DNA from 3 places in the Neorhizobium sp. USDA 3394 genome. Region 3 is predicted to be linked to each of the others. Evidence: riboswitches for the same ligand, from Rfam matches in the RefSeq annotation. Region 3 holds a riboswitch; each other region holds the start of a gene.
What was found. Region 3 has a riboswitch for cobalamin ahead of ACZ9EJ_RS19375 (CbtB domain-containing protein). Riboswitches for the same ligand answer to the same signal wherever they lie in the genome.

Region 1 (4,128 bases), on a different contig from region 3:
CGCCGGCCGAAGCGACCTGTTGGATGTTCTCCACCACCTGCGTATCGATGGCGATGCCGATCTTTGCGAGTTCCGCCTTGACCACCGGCAGCATGGTGACGAGATCCGGGCGCTGCGGATAGGTGATGACCAGCAGGCGCAGCGGCGTGCCGCCCTTTTCGCGCATGCCGCCGCTGCCTTTTGCCCAGCCGGCTTCGTCGAGCAGCGCTCCAGCCTTGGCGAGATCGCTCGGGCGGGCCTCCCTGCCGGCAAAGGGGAAATAGGCGGCGTAGGCACCTGTGGCCGGTTCGCCGCCGTTGATCGCGGCCGCAAGCTCCTTGCGGTCGAAGGCCAGATCGATCGCCCGGCGCACCTTCACGTCAGCCATCAGCGGCCGGGCAGTATTGAAGAAGGCGAGATACTGGTACCCGACCGGGAACGACTTGATCGTCAGGTCCGGACTGGTCTTGAGCCGGCTCACGACCTCCGACGGCAAGCCGAAGGCCATGTCGAGTTCTCCTGCTTCCAGCGCCAGCGTCAGGGTCTGGGCATCACCGAACCTGCGGAAATTGACCGGCGAACGCTTTTCGGCGCCGGCGAAATGCATGTTGGCCGCAAGCGTGATCGAGGCATCCGCCTTGAAGTCGGAGACACGGTAAGGACCGCTGAAGACGGCATTGCCGGTCCCGGTGGGCTTGTAGGCAACCAGCGGCCATTCGGCAAAGAGTGCCTGAATGAACGGCACCGGTTTTTCGGTCGTCACCTTCAGCGTCAGGTCGTCGCCCGCCTCGAAGGTCAGCTTGCCGCCGGTCGCGAGCGCCGCCTTGTTGTTGGCGAACGTCGTATCGAAACCGGCTGCCAGTGCCCTGGCGGTGACGGGCGTGCCATCGGAGAACAGGCGGCCGGGCTTCAGGGTGACGGTCCAGGTCAGGTCTGCGATGCGCTCTGCCTTCTCGGCCAGTTCCGGCACGAGCTTGCCGTTGCGATCGACGGTGAAGAGGTTCTCGCCGACGCCATGGCTGACCAGAGCCCAGCCGTTCGAGCCCTTGGCCGGGTCCGTGCCGCTGGTGATGTAGGTGGCACCGACGCGAAGCGGCTCGCCTGCGAAGACAGTGCCCGCGGTGACAAAGGTGGCGGCGGTGAGCCAGGCGGCGGCCAGGCGCGATACGGTCTGCGACCTCAATTCTCTCTCCTCTTGTTCTGTTCGGATGGGGTGCGAAGCCGCTGCTTGCGGCCCGTCGGGTGATAGGCGAAGTCCTCGACGATACGGCCGCCCAGCAGGTGCTCGCCGATGATCCGGTCGATCGCATTTTCGTTGACGCCGCCGTAATAGGTGCCTTCGGGAAATACCTGCAGCACGGGCGCCAGGCTGCAGGGACCGAGACATGTGGACTTTGCCGTCATCGTGCCATCGCCGGCAGCGCGCAATTTCTGCCGCTCCTGCTGGTTGCGAAGATGTCCCCAGATCACATCGGCTCCGGCCGCGTTGCAGGGACCGCCCTGGCAGACCAGCACGCGGCGTTTCTGGGCCGGCACGAGGGAACCTTCGATGACAGGCGGGTTTTCGGTCTCTGGAGCATCCAGCGCCTCGGCCGTCTCAAGCAGTTCGCCGAGAAGATGCGCCATCAGCGTGCTGGAGGCGATATCCTTGGCGACGGACAAGGCGGGCCAGGGGCGGCTGTCGGCGGCCTTCCAGCGCGTCAGCGATTTCGTCAGCCAGATATGGAAGCTTGGCTCCATGGGCAGGACAAGCGGCACGATCACGACGGTTTCGACATCCTCGTCGAGCAGATCGGACAGCGCTTCGCGCAGGGAAGGGGTTCCCTGCTCGGTAAAGGCGAAGCGCACGGTTCGGGCTCCGGTCGCGCCGGCCGCAAGCTCCGCGAGCCGCCGCATTTCCCGATGCGGCGATGCCGCAAAGGCGGATTTCGCGATCAGGAGGACGGCGCGACCGGATAAATTCTGGGAAGGTAATCCCTGTGTTTTCACTGCCTTCGTCTCACTCATTGAGGAGGCAGCAAAAATGAAGGTTACGGCAGGCGCGATGGCCCGACGGAACCGTCATCCCTGTGGCACACCCCGACCACGGAACTTCTATCGTCAGGCAGGTCTCCTGGCTTGCGGGTCAAAGCCTTCATCGCCCGTCTTCCCGGCATTGGCTGCCAGTGACATGTTGGACGAACGGCTCACCGCTCACAGTTGCGGGACAGCTCCGGTTTTTACCGGATTCCCTCTTAGCTTCCATCGCGGGATGGAAGAACCTTGACGGCGCCAACCTACACGCCCTTTGCCGACTGTCAACGCCGTGGCTGGTTGTCCCCAGGGCGCACAAAGGATCCGGAAGATTTCGTCCAAGATCAGGCCGGAAGAAAGCGCAGTCGTCAGGCTCCGGACTACTGCATCGTCATTTCTGATGAAATGATCCCGGTCCGGAACTGCGGTGACAATTCCGGAGCCAAAGGTTGTCCGCATCAGTGCGATGCGCCGGAGCCGCCGACGGCAACGATCGTAAAAGGGTTTCCTTCGACGGGAATCGTACGGACCTCCTTCAGGCTCTCCGCATCGACGACGCGAATCAGCGAGTGCCGCGGATCGGTAATGACGATATGACCGTCCGCAACGGCAAGACGCGGCCGCGGATCACGCCAATGGCCGTCCTTGCTGTAGGGCTCGGTGACCCCGGCCTTGCGAACGATCTCGCCCTTGATCACGTCCAGCACATGAAGATCACCGTCCTCCGTCAGGATGTAGGCATTGCGCGGCGTTGCCGGATCCAGCAGGAAGTCGACGCGGCGGGTGGGGAGGTCGATCAGCCGGAAGTGCTTCTCGGCATCCGGATCTATCAGGACGATTTTGTCCTCGCCGTAGTTGCCGAGGAAGAACTGCATCGCCTTGCCACCAAGCAAGGTCCCGGTGCTGCCCTTCGGCAGGTCCGCCGGGTAAGCGAGCATGTCCAGCTTCGGTCCGTCCATGCCCCCGGGCCGTGCGACAAGAACGCCTTCCTTGCAACCGAAGGCGACGAGCCGGGCCGAGGTGGCCTCGCCGTGAAGATCGGTGCATTTGGCGATGTCGCCGACCTGCTTGCCCGCCTCATCGACGACGCGAAGACCGACCCTCGGCGGAAGCTCGTCGGGCTTGGTTTCGACTTCAGTGTTTGGGACGGACACGAGCACGAAACGACCCATCGTCACCGCTACGCCGTGATGCGGCCTCGTCGTATCGACTGTCTTTACCTCGGTCCTGCCCTCAAGAAGAGCCGTTTCATCGATGATCTCCGCTTTGCCACCTCGATCGTAGAAAAGGATCGCGTGGTCGTCATGCGGAACAACGTGGAAGGGACGCCTGCCCTCGAAAGTCACGGGCAACAACCCGACGTCGGAGACCTCCAGATCCCGATGCCCGCCGTGATCGGAGAAATCGATGCCAGTCTTGATGACGTGCACGATGTCATGATCCGACTGGGTGGCGAATACGGTCTGGCCGGAGGCGCTGGCGGTCAGGGCCGCGGGACCCTTGACGTCATAGCGGCCGAGTTCCTTGCCGTTCTCGAAGTTGATGGCACGCACGACGGGGATCGTGTGATCGCCGACAAACAGACGCCATGCTTGCTTCGTCTCATGATCTTCATCGGCAAACGCTCCGCAAGCCGCCAAGATCAGACCTGACGCAACAGCGGCCAGCAGACTGTTTCGAGCGAGGGACAAATTCATGAGCTTCCTTCCTGATTGTTGATCGCGGCGTCGGGAGCGGGCTAGGGCATGTTACAGAGTTACGCTCGCTTGATAAATGTAATAACATTACATACACGAGGGCTGTCAATCTTAAAAATGCGATGAATGGCATTTGCCGTGTTTCGGCCTCGCGATCAGGGCCGTGGAGCGTTTGACGCGCCAGAACAAGATGGGCCTTAAAGCTTGCCTGGCGACAGTCGGCTTTGCCGCGTCTGAGGAGAATCCGCCGTTGCTGACATAAAACTCTTACATATCGGGACGAAATCTGCTCTCGGCAGGCCGTGCGGCCTGGTAAACGGAAGAGGCATTCCCTGATGACGACATTGCAGCAGGTGGCAACAAGAGCCGGATGTTCGCTGGCAACGGCGAGCCGGGCGCTCAGTCGCAACGGCAATGTCAGCGACCGCATGGCCCGCAG
Region 2 (4,128 bases), 1.0 Mb from region 3:
TTCCCGCGGGGCGGCCGCCCTCGCCAGCCGGTCGTTGATGGCCTCGCCGAGCCCATGGTCGGGAATGGGCGTGACGGCGATGCTGGCGGCGCCGGTGGCGTCGGCGCGTTTCAGGTAATCGAACAGGTTTGCCGCCGCCTGCGCAAGGTCGCCGGACGGGCTCAGGTCAAAAACCGCTGCGGCGAGCTCCATTCCCTTCACCGGAGCGGAACCGAGCCGGATCAACGCCTCGCCGGTCTCGACATGGTCGGCATTGAGCCTCACCGCGGCACCCGGCGCATAATGAGAGGCAAGCATGCCGGGAGCCTCGATGATCGCCGCCGGTCCCTCCGGTCGGATCACCGCAAGGCCGGTTGCCGTCTCGATCTCTTCGGCGGCTACCCCGCCCGGTCTCAGCAGCCGGATCACGCCGTTCTCGACGCGAACGATGGTCGATTCGACACCGACAGGAGCCGCGCCGCCGTCGATGATCAATGCCAGCTTGTCGCCCAGGTCGTCGGCCACGTGGCGCGCGCTGGTCGGGCTCACCTTGCCGGACGTATTGGCGCTGGGGGCCGCGAGCGGCTTGCCGAAGGCACGGATGAGTTCCGAAGCGAAGCCCTTGGGAAGCCGGATGCCGACCGTATCGAGCCCGGCCGTCGCCAGCGGATGAATGCCGCTTTCGGGCTTCAGGGGAAGGATCAGGGTGAGGGGCCCCGGCCAGAAGGCTCTAGCAAGCTTTCGCGAGATGGGATCGAAGTCGGCATAACGCTCGGCCATGTCGAGATCCGACATGTGGCAGATCAGCGGGTTGAAGCGCGGCCGGCCCTTGGTCTCGTAGATGCGGGTGATGGCGGTGGGATTGGTGGCATCCGCCGCAAGTCCGTAGACCGTCTCGGTCGGGATCGCCACGGGAAGACCGTCCGCAAGGACGGTGCAGGCTTGGGCAAGCGCGCCGTCGTGATCCCGGGTGATGTCGATGATTTGAGCCGTCATATCCGCCCGTCAATAACGCGGACCCGGGCGTCTTCAAAGCTTTTTGATGATCTCGCGGAGCATTTCGTTGGAAGTGCCAAGCATCAGGACGTTCTTGACCGCTTCCATCGGATCGTTGGTCTGGAACAGAAGGCCGTTCTTGCGGATCGTGCGGTTGATCTTCAGCGGCTGATCGGCCTCGCGTTCGACCGCAACGGCAAAGTACATGCGGGAATAGGCCGGGCTGATATGCTCGAAAAACGTTTCCTCCTCGCCGATCTTGGAGAAGAAGTTGGCGATATAGAACGACCAGCTCACGGGGATGCCGCGTGGAAGAAACGTTCTTGCCGCGGTGACATGGCAATAGCCGAGATGCGGCCGCTCATCGAGCGTGTGGTGAAAGATGATCTTTGGAAACTGGATCGAGCGATGGAAGGAGTTGATCCGGTTGTGGCTCGTTTCCCCGGCTGCCTCGAGCCTTTTGCCGGTGCGCTCTGCGACCTCTTCATGGGTGAGATAACGGCGCTCTTCCGGCAGCCAGACCGGATTGTAGCGGGCGATGCGCCCCGTCCGGAGGAATTCGGAATGGGCGGCAGTCTTCATCACCACCGGCGCCGGAGGCGTTGGCGGAGGAGCTTTATAATAACGAATCTTTCCCTTGGCCTGCACGGTGGCATCGCTCCCATTCGAGCCGGGATTTTATGGCTTATCCCTTAATGACTGGTTTCGCTTTCGCGGGGCTGGAGTGTTGCATTCTGGGCCGTTTCGCCGCTGTCGCCAACGCGGTTGCCGATGTCGCAATGTCGCCTATGCGACACGCTCGCTCGATGATTATATCCGCCTCGATCTTGAGGTGTCGCCTGACTAGGGAAGGCGGAGAATTGGGAAGCCGGCAGGGGTCTTTAGAAACCCTAATCCGGCGCTGCCCCCGCAACGGTGGTGGAGCAACAAGGCACGGCATGAGCCACTGGGAAAGAGCCGTAACGGCCGCCCGGGAAGGCGCCGAGCCGGTCCCCCCAAGGGACAAGCTCCTGAGCCCGGAAACCAGCCTCGGGATCAAAAATGACGACCGGACGCGGCGGGCGTTCGGGACAGGGTGTTGGGTAGGCCTTGAGGCCGACCGGCATTTCCATGTCCTTCCGCTGTCCACATTGACAAGGAAGGTAATATGGAAATTCGCAATCAGGCCCTGCGGCAGCTCAAGAACCGCCGCGAAGGCTTCAGCCTCGAACAGCCCTTCTACACCGATCCCGCCTATTACAAGCTCGATCTGGAAATGATCTGGTATCGCGACTGGCTGTTCGTCGGACATGATTGCGAGCTGCCGAAGGCCGGAGCCTATTTCACCCTGCAGATCGGCGATTATCCCATCGTCGTCGTGCGCGGCCGCGACAATCAGATCCGGGCGCTGCACAATACCTGCCGCCACCGCGGCAGCCGCGTCTGCACCAAGGAGCATGGCTCGGCGGTCAGGCTCGTCTGTCCCTACCATCAGTGGACCTACGAGCTGGACGGCTCGCTTCTGGTCGGCCGCCAGATGGGACAGGATTTCGACAAGACCCAGTTCAGCATGAAGAAGGTCCATTGCGAGAGCGTCGCCGGCTATATCTTCATCTGCCTTGCCAACGAAGCACCGGATTTCGCCCCCGTTCGCGCCGCGATCGAACCCTATATGGCCCCGCACCGCCTGTCGGAAGCCAAGGTCGCCCACCAGTCGACGATCATCGAGAAGGGCAACTGGAAGCTCGTCTGGGAAAACAACCGCGAGTGCTACCACTGCGCGGCCAACCACCCGGAACTCTGCCGTACCTATCCGGAATCGCCGACAGCGACCGGCGTCCAGGGCGCCAAGGACGATCCGGTCATCGCCGCCCATTGGCAGCGTTGCGAGGAGGCGGGTTTGCCGAGCGAGTTCCGGATGGACGAGACCGGCCAGTTCCGCGTCGCGCGCATGCCGCTGATCGAGGATGCCGAGAGTTATACGATGAGCGGCCGCAACGCCGTACAGCGCAAACTCTCCGACGACGTGACGATCAACTCGATCGGCACCATGCTGCTCTTCCATTATCCCAGCACCTGGAACCACATTCTCGGCGACCATGCGATCTCGTTCCGCGTCACTCCGCTCGGCCCGGAGGAAACGGCGGTCACCACAAAGTGGCTGGTCCACAAGGATGCGGTCGAGGGCGTCGATTACAATCTCGAAGAACTGACCCATGTCTGGAACATGACCAACGACCAGGACCGCCAGATCGTCGAGGAGAACGCCTTCGGCATTCGCTCGCCCGCCTATGAGCCGGGTCCCTACTCGGCGCTCCACGAGGGCGGCGTCATGCAGTTCGTCGAATGGTATTCGAACTTCATGGTCAACCGGCTGCAGGGCGACCAGGCGCAACTTTCGATCGTCGCCTGATCGCCAAGTCGTGATCCGTGCCGGGCGCTCTGCCAGGAACGGAATCTCACATCCGGCGTTGTTTTCTCATTGAAAATCAGAATGAGGAAACGCCCGGGATGAATGCTCTTCGTTTGCGCTTGACGGCAGCGGCAGTTGCCGTCGCCACCATGTTTGCCGGTGTCGTCCCGGCGCAGGCTGTCCAAATGCCGGCGCCGCCGTCCGGCATTTCGGCCGCCGGCGATATCACCAATGTCCAGTACCGTCGCGACTTCCGGCGTGACCGTTATGGCTGGTATCGTGGCCACCGGGGTTATCGTGACCGCCGGTCGGGCTACCGTTATCACAACGGGTTCTGGTTCCCGCTCGCCGCCTTCGGCGCCGGTGCCATCATCGGTGGTGCCATACAGGCCGACCGCGGCGGTTATTCGAGCCGCCACGTCGCCTGGTGTGAAAGCCGTTATCGCAGCTATCGGGCCTGGGACGATACCTACGCACCACGCGCCGGCGTGAGGGCACGCTGCATCTCGCCCTACAGATAAGCAGGCGTTGGCCATCTCTCCGCCAAGCCCGGTCGCGGCATTTGCCGACGGCCGGTCTTGCTTCGTCGCGGCGCACGTTAATTGCGCGTTCAGGATGAACTTCCTAAGGTCGCGGCAAAATTGAAATCCACTGCATACTGAAACAATTGGCTGTCAAAACTTGAAACATGGACAAGGGATCTGGGGACTTAACATGACTCTTTTGAAGAAGATCGCGGTTGCGGGCATTTCCGCTGCCGT
Region 3 (4,128 bases):
TCGAGATAGTCATAACGAAGCGCGATGTTGAGTTCGTCGAGGATGACCAGTCCGATCGTCTCGTCCGCCATCAGCTCGAGCGCCTTTTCCCAGGCCTTCTCCGCCGCAGCAACGTCACGCTTCAGGTCCTGGGTTTCCCAGGTGAAACCTTCGCCCATCGTGTGCCAGACGACGCGGTCACCGAAGACGGCAAGCGCCGGCTGCTCCCCGGTCGACCAGGCGCCCTTGATGAACTGCACGACGCCGACGCGGCGGTTGTTGCCGAGCATGCGCAGCGCCAGGCCGAAGGCGGCGGTGGATTTGCCCTTGCCCGAGCCGGTATGGACGATGAGAAGACCCTTTTCCTGGGTCTTCTCGGCCACTTCCGCATCCTGAACCGCCTTGCGGTTCGCCATCTTGGCGCGATGGCGCTCGACGGACGCCTCGTCGATCTCCTTCACCGGGAAGCGAGCTTCGCCGGAGATCCGGCAGAAGCTTCCTCGCCGGCCCGGAATCTTTCGCGGACCACACCGGTAAGCGCGCCGAGCACGGCCCAGAACACCAGGTTGGTGGCATAGACGGCGTTGACGAAGCGGGCATGAAGATCCATCGGGACCGCCGTTTCATGGCTTGGCGGGAGCGGCGCGCCGACGAGATGCGGAGCGATCAGCAGCACGATAGCAAGTGCCGCGAACACGGCCGAGCGGGTATAGACGAGAAGGCCGAGGCCGATTGCCGTGCAGACAGCCGTCGAGAGCCACCAGATCTGGCGCGGTCCGAGCTCGGCAGCCGGCATGCCGGGCAGTTCCGGCGGCAGGCCGAGGCCGGGCGCGAGGATGACGGCGAGGAAGCCGGCAATGCCGAACATCAGGCCGCCGCGCCAGCCCTTGAAGCCCCCAAAGGCTTCCGAAGCGGCAACGAGGACAAGGGCGAAGCCGATAGCCGACAGCATGTCGGCGGCAGCAGTATAGATGAAACGTTCGAAGCCATCGGCAGGAGCCCAGGCTTCTTCGCTGTGGTGATGCTCGGCAGCAGGTGCCGCGGTGCCGGCAGCGGCAGGTGCCGCGTCATGGCTGTGGCCTGTCTCGGGCGCGGCATTTTCATACACTTCCGCCTGCAGGATCAGCGGCACGGTGGAGAAGCTCTGCATCACGGTGAGCAGCAATCCGGACAAAAGCCCGGCGATCACCGCCGTGAAGACGATGTTACGAAACAGCGACATTTGGGAGAACTCCTCAGTGGCAGGGGAAGGCGAGCGAGTGGCGCGTGTCATGCGCGGCATTGTGGACGACTTCCAGATGCGAGAAGCCGACAAAACCGACGATGAACAGGCCGAGCAGGGCCGTCATGCTGAGGGGAATGATCTTCGAAGCGGAAATGCCGACTGCGGTTGCAGCAGAATTCGTAACCATGGTCTCGTCCTTTCGCCCTCCACCCGAGGGCCGTTCACGTTCTTTGCCGCCTCTGGCAGGTCTCCTGGCTCGCGGATCGGACGCCTTTACCCGCCTTCCCGGATTTCTCCAGTGGCTTGACGGCCGAACGGCCGTTTTGGGCAAAGACTTTCCGCTTACAGTTGCGGGGGCAGCCGCGGGTTGGACGACAGAATTCGTCGCACCGCATTCCCTCTAAAACCCTTCCGGGCACCATAGGCTGGGCCACTATAGACGAATTCGGCGTCACGGCAATCGCCTTTGCGACGCATTGACATGGGTGTGCGACCGGGCTTAGGTGAAGGGAGATGGTCCCTTTCCGGCAACGGGGAGGGCTAAGAGAGAATGCGGTGCGATCCTTTCCTAAGGATCAATGCCGCGGCTGCCCCCGCAACTGTAGGCGGCGAGCCGTTTGCCGAGAGGCCACTGGAGAAATCCGGGAAGGCAGGCAAATGGCGGCGACCCGCGAGCCAGGAGACCTGCCGTCCGATAATTTTGCTTCACCGGGCGGGGTGCTCCGGGCGAAGTTTCTCGATCACCGCAGACGGTTTTGGCCTTCTGCTCCGCGCCCCGATTTTTCGACCCCGGCGGGAACGCGGCTGACCGATGAGTGACCACCGACCAGATGATCCGGCTATCGCCAGCCCGGCAGATGTGACGATTTTCGTCTGCACGAATTGCCGTGACGCCTCCGACGGCGAAATCCGGCCGGGTATCGCGCTGATCGCGGCACTGCGTGAAGCGGCCGCCGGCAAGCCGCTCGCCGTCAAGCCCGTCACCTGCCTTGCCAATTGCGAAAAGAGCCCGAGCGCCGCCTTCAACCACAAGAGCGGCTGGTCCTATGTCTTCGGGCATCTGTCGCTCGACAATGTCGAGGACATCGTTACCGGCGCGATGATGCTGGCCGAGGACGAGCGCGGTTTCCTTCCCCTTCGCGGCCGTCCCACCTGCCTGCGCGGCAAGGGCATGACGGCCCGTATTCCACCCTTTCATCATCACGAGGACATGCCATCATGAGCGTTTCGTTCGACCGCGTTCCCTGCACCGTCGTCACCGGGTTTCTGGGAGCCGGCAAGACCACGCTGATCCGAAACCTGATCGAGAACCTCAAGGGCAAGCGCTTGGCGATCATCGTCAACGAATTTGGCGATGTCGGCATCGATGGCGACGTGCTGAAAGGCTGCGGCATCGAAAGCTGCCCGGAAGACAACATCATCGAACTTGCCAACGGCTGCATCTGCTGCACGGTCGCCGACGATTTCGTGCCGGCAATCGACCGTATCCTGGCCATGGAGCCGCGCGTCGACCATATCCTCGTCGAAACCTCCGGCCTCGCCTTGCCGAAGCCGCTCGTCCAGGCCTTCCAGTGGCCGGACGTCAAGGCACGGGTGACGGTCGACGCGGTGATTGCCGTCGTGGATGGGCTGGCGCTCGCCGAAGGCCGCGTTGCCGACGACCACGAAGCGCTGGAAGCCCAGCGTCAGGCGGACGGCTCGATCGACCACGACGATCCGGTCGAGGAAGTGTTCGAGGACCAGGTGGCCTGCGCCGACATGATCGTGCTCACCAAGAGCGACCTTCTCGATGCCGCCGGCCTCGCGACCGCCAGGGACCGCGTCGCAGCACATCTACCGCGTGCCGTGAAAATCGTCTCGGCCGCCAATGGCGCCATCGACCCGGCCGTGCTGATCGGTCTCGGCCTTGCTGTTGAGGACGATATCGAAAACCGCAAGACCCACCATGATGACGAACTCGACCACGATCACGACGATTTCGACAGTTTCGTCGTCGATCTGGCCGCAGTGACCGATGCTGAAAGCCTGGCCACCCGCATCTCCGCGACGGCCGAAGCCGAAAACGTGCTGCGCATAAAAGGCTTCGTGGAAGTCGCGAACAAGCCGATGCGCCTGCAGGTTCAGGCGGTAGGATCGCGCGTGAACCATTATTTCGACCGCGCCTGGGCACCCGGCGAAGCGCGGGTAAGCCGCCTTGTCGTGATCGGCGAAAAAGGTATCGACCGCGCAGCGATCGAAAGGATGCTGGCCGCATAAGAGGCCCGAGGGAAGGATGCACATACTCGCCACCACATCGTCGTCTCTCGACGACCTGATCGAACCGGTCGACCTCAACCAGTCACCGGCCGACGTGGTGGTGCTGTCCTTTTCCGGCAGCGACCTGAACGGCATTGCGGCCGTGTGGAATAAGCCTGCAAGCGGCGGGAGCGATACCCCCCTCTGGCCTGCCGGCCATCTCCCCCTCAAGGGGGGAGATTGGCAAGATGCACCCGCCTTCCTCAAAAGCCAACGCCGGAGTGACGCGAGGCCTAGCCACGATTCGATCTCCCCCCCTGAGGGGGAGATGGCCGGCAGGCCAGAGGGGGGTGGCCCCTCCGACCACAACTCGGACAAGCTTAGTCCCCCCATTCCTCCAACTCTCCGCCTCACCAACCTCTCCGATCTCCGCCACCCCATGTCGGTGGACCTGTGGATCGAGAAGACGGCGGCGCATGCCAAAGTCATCCTCGTACGCATCCTCGGCGGCTATGACCGCTGGTCCTACGGCGTAGAGGAGCTTTCCCGATTGGCGCGCTCCAGGAAGATCATGCTGGCCCTGCTTCCGGGCGAATGCAGCATCCGCGACGAACGTCTCGCCGGGGCCTCGACGGTTTCGGAAAACCAGCTCGCCGGCATCCTGGCCTGCTTCCGCGAAGGGGGGCCGG

Region 1: it holds a riboswitch for cobalamin, as region 3 does, so the genes downstream of both, ACZ9EJ_RS22625 ((2Fe-2S) ferredoxin domain-containing protein) here and ACZ9EJ_RS19375 (CbtB domain-containing protein) in region 3, are expected to answer to the same signal.
Region 2: it holds a riboswitch for cobalamin, as region 3 does, so the genes downstream of both, ACZ9EJ_RS14455 (aromatic ring-hydroxylating oxygenase subunit alpha) here and ACZ9EJ_RS19375 (CbtB domain-containing protein) in region 3, are expected to answer to the same signal.

Annotation. Positions count from the first base shown of each region.
Region 1 covers NZ_JBWCDU010000002.1:232,945-237,072, forward strand. Annotated here, with positions in the region: gene ACZ9EJ_RS22620 (ABC transporter substrate-binding protein) at 1-1,162, opposite strand, end outside; gene ACZ9EJ_RS22625 ((2Fe-2S) ferredoxin domain-containing protein) at 1,159-1,968, opposite strand; cobalamin riboswitch at 2,066-2,260, opposite strand; gene aztD (zinc metallochaperone AztD) at 2,451-3,689, opposite strand; gene ACZ9EJ_RS22635 (substrate-binding domain-containing protein) at 4,025-4,128, shown strand, end outside.
Region 2 covers NZ_JBWCDU010000001.1:2,922,853-2,926,980, reverse strand. Annotated here, with positions in the region: gene ACZ9EJ_RS14465 (L-threonylcarbamoyladenylate synthase) at 1-975, opposite strand, end outside; gene ACZ9EJ_RS14460 (DUF6656 family protein) at 1,009-1,623, opposite strand; cobalamin riboswitch at 1,789-2,021, shown strand; gene ACZ9EJ_RS14455 (aromatic ring-hydroxylating oxygenase subunit alpha) at 2,123-3,367, shown strand; gene ACZ9EJ_RS14450 (BA14K family protein) at 3,466-3,888, shown strand; gene ACZ9EJ_RS14445 (BA14K family protein) at 4,082-4,128, shown strand, end outside.
Region 3 covers NZ_JBWCDU010000001.1:3,922,608-3,926,735, reverse strand. Annotated here, with positions in the region: gene cobO (cob(I)yrinic acid a,c-diamide adenosyltransferase) at 1-440, opposite strand, end outside; gene ACZ9EJ_RS19380 (CbtA family protein) at 437-1,201, opposite strand; gene ACZ9EJ_RS19375 (CbtB domain-containing protein) at 1,215-1,391, opposite strand; cobalamin riboswitch at 1,429-1,642, opposite strand; cobalamin riboswitch at 1,702-1,910, shown strand; gene ACZ9EJ_RS19370 (DUF1636 family protein) at 2,016-2,426, shown strand; gene cobW (cobalamin biosynthesis protein CobW) at 2,423-3,460, shown strand; gene cobN (cobaltochelatase subunit CobN) at 3,477-4,128, shown strand, end outside.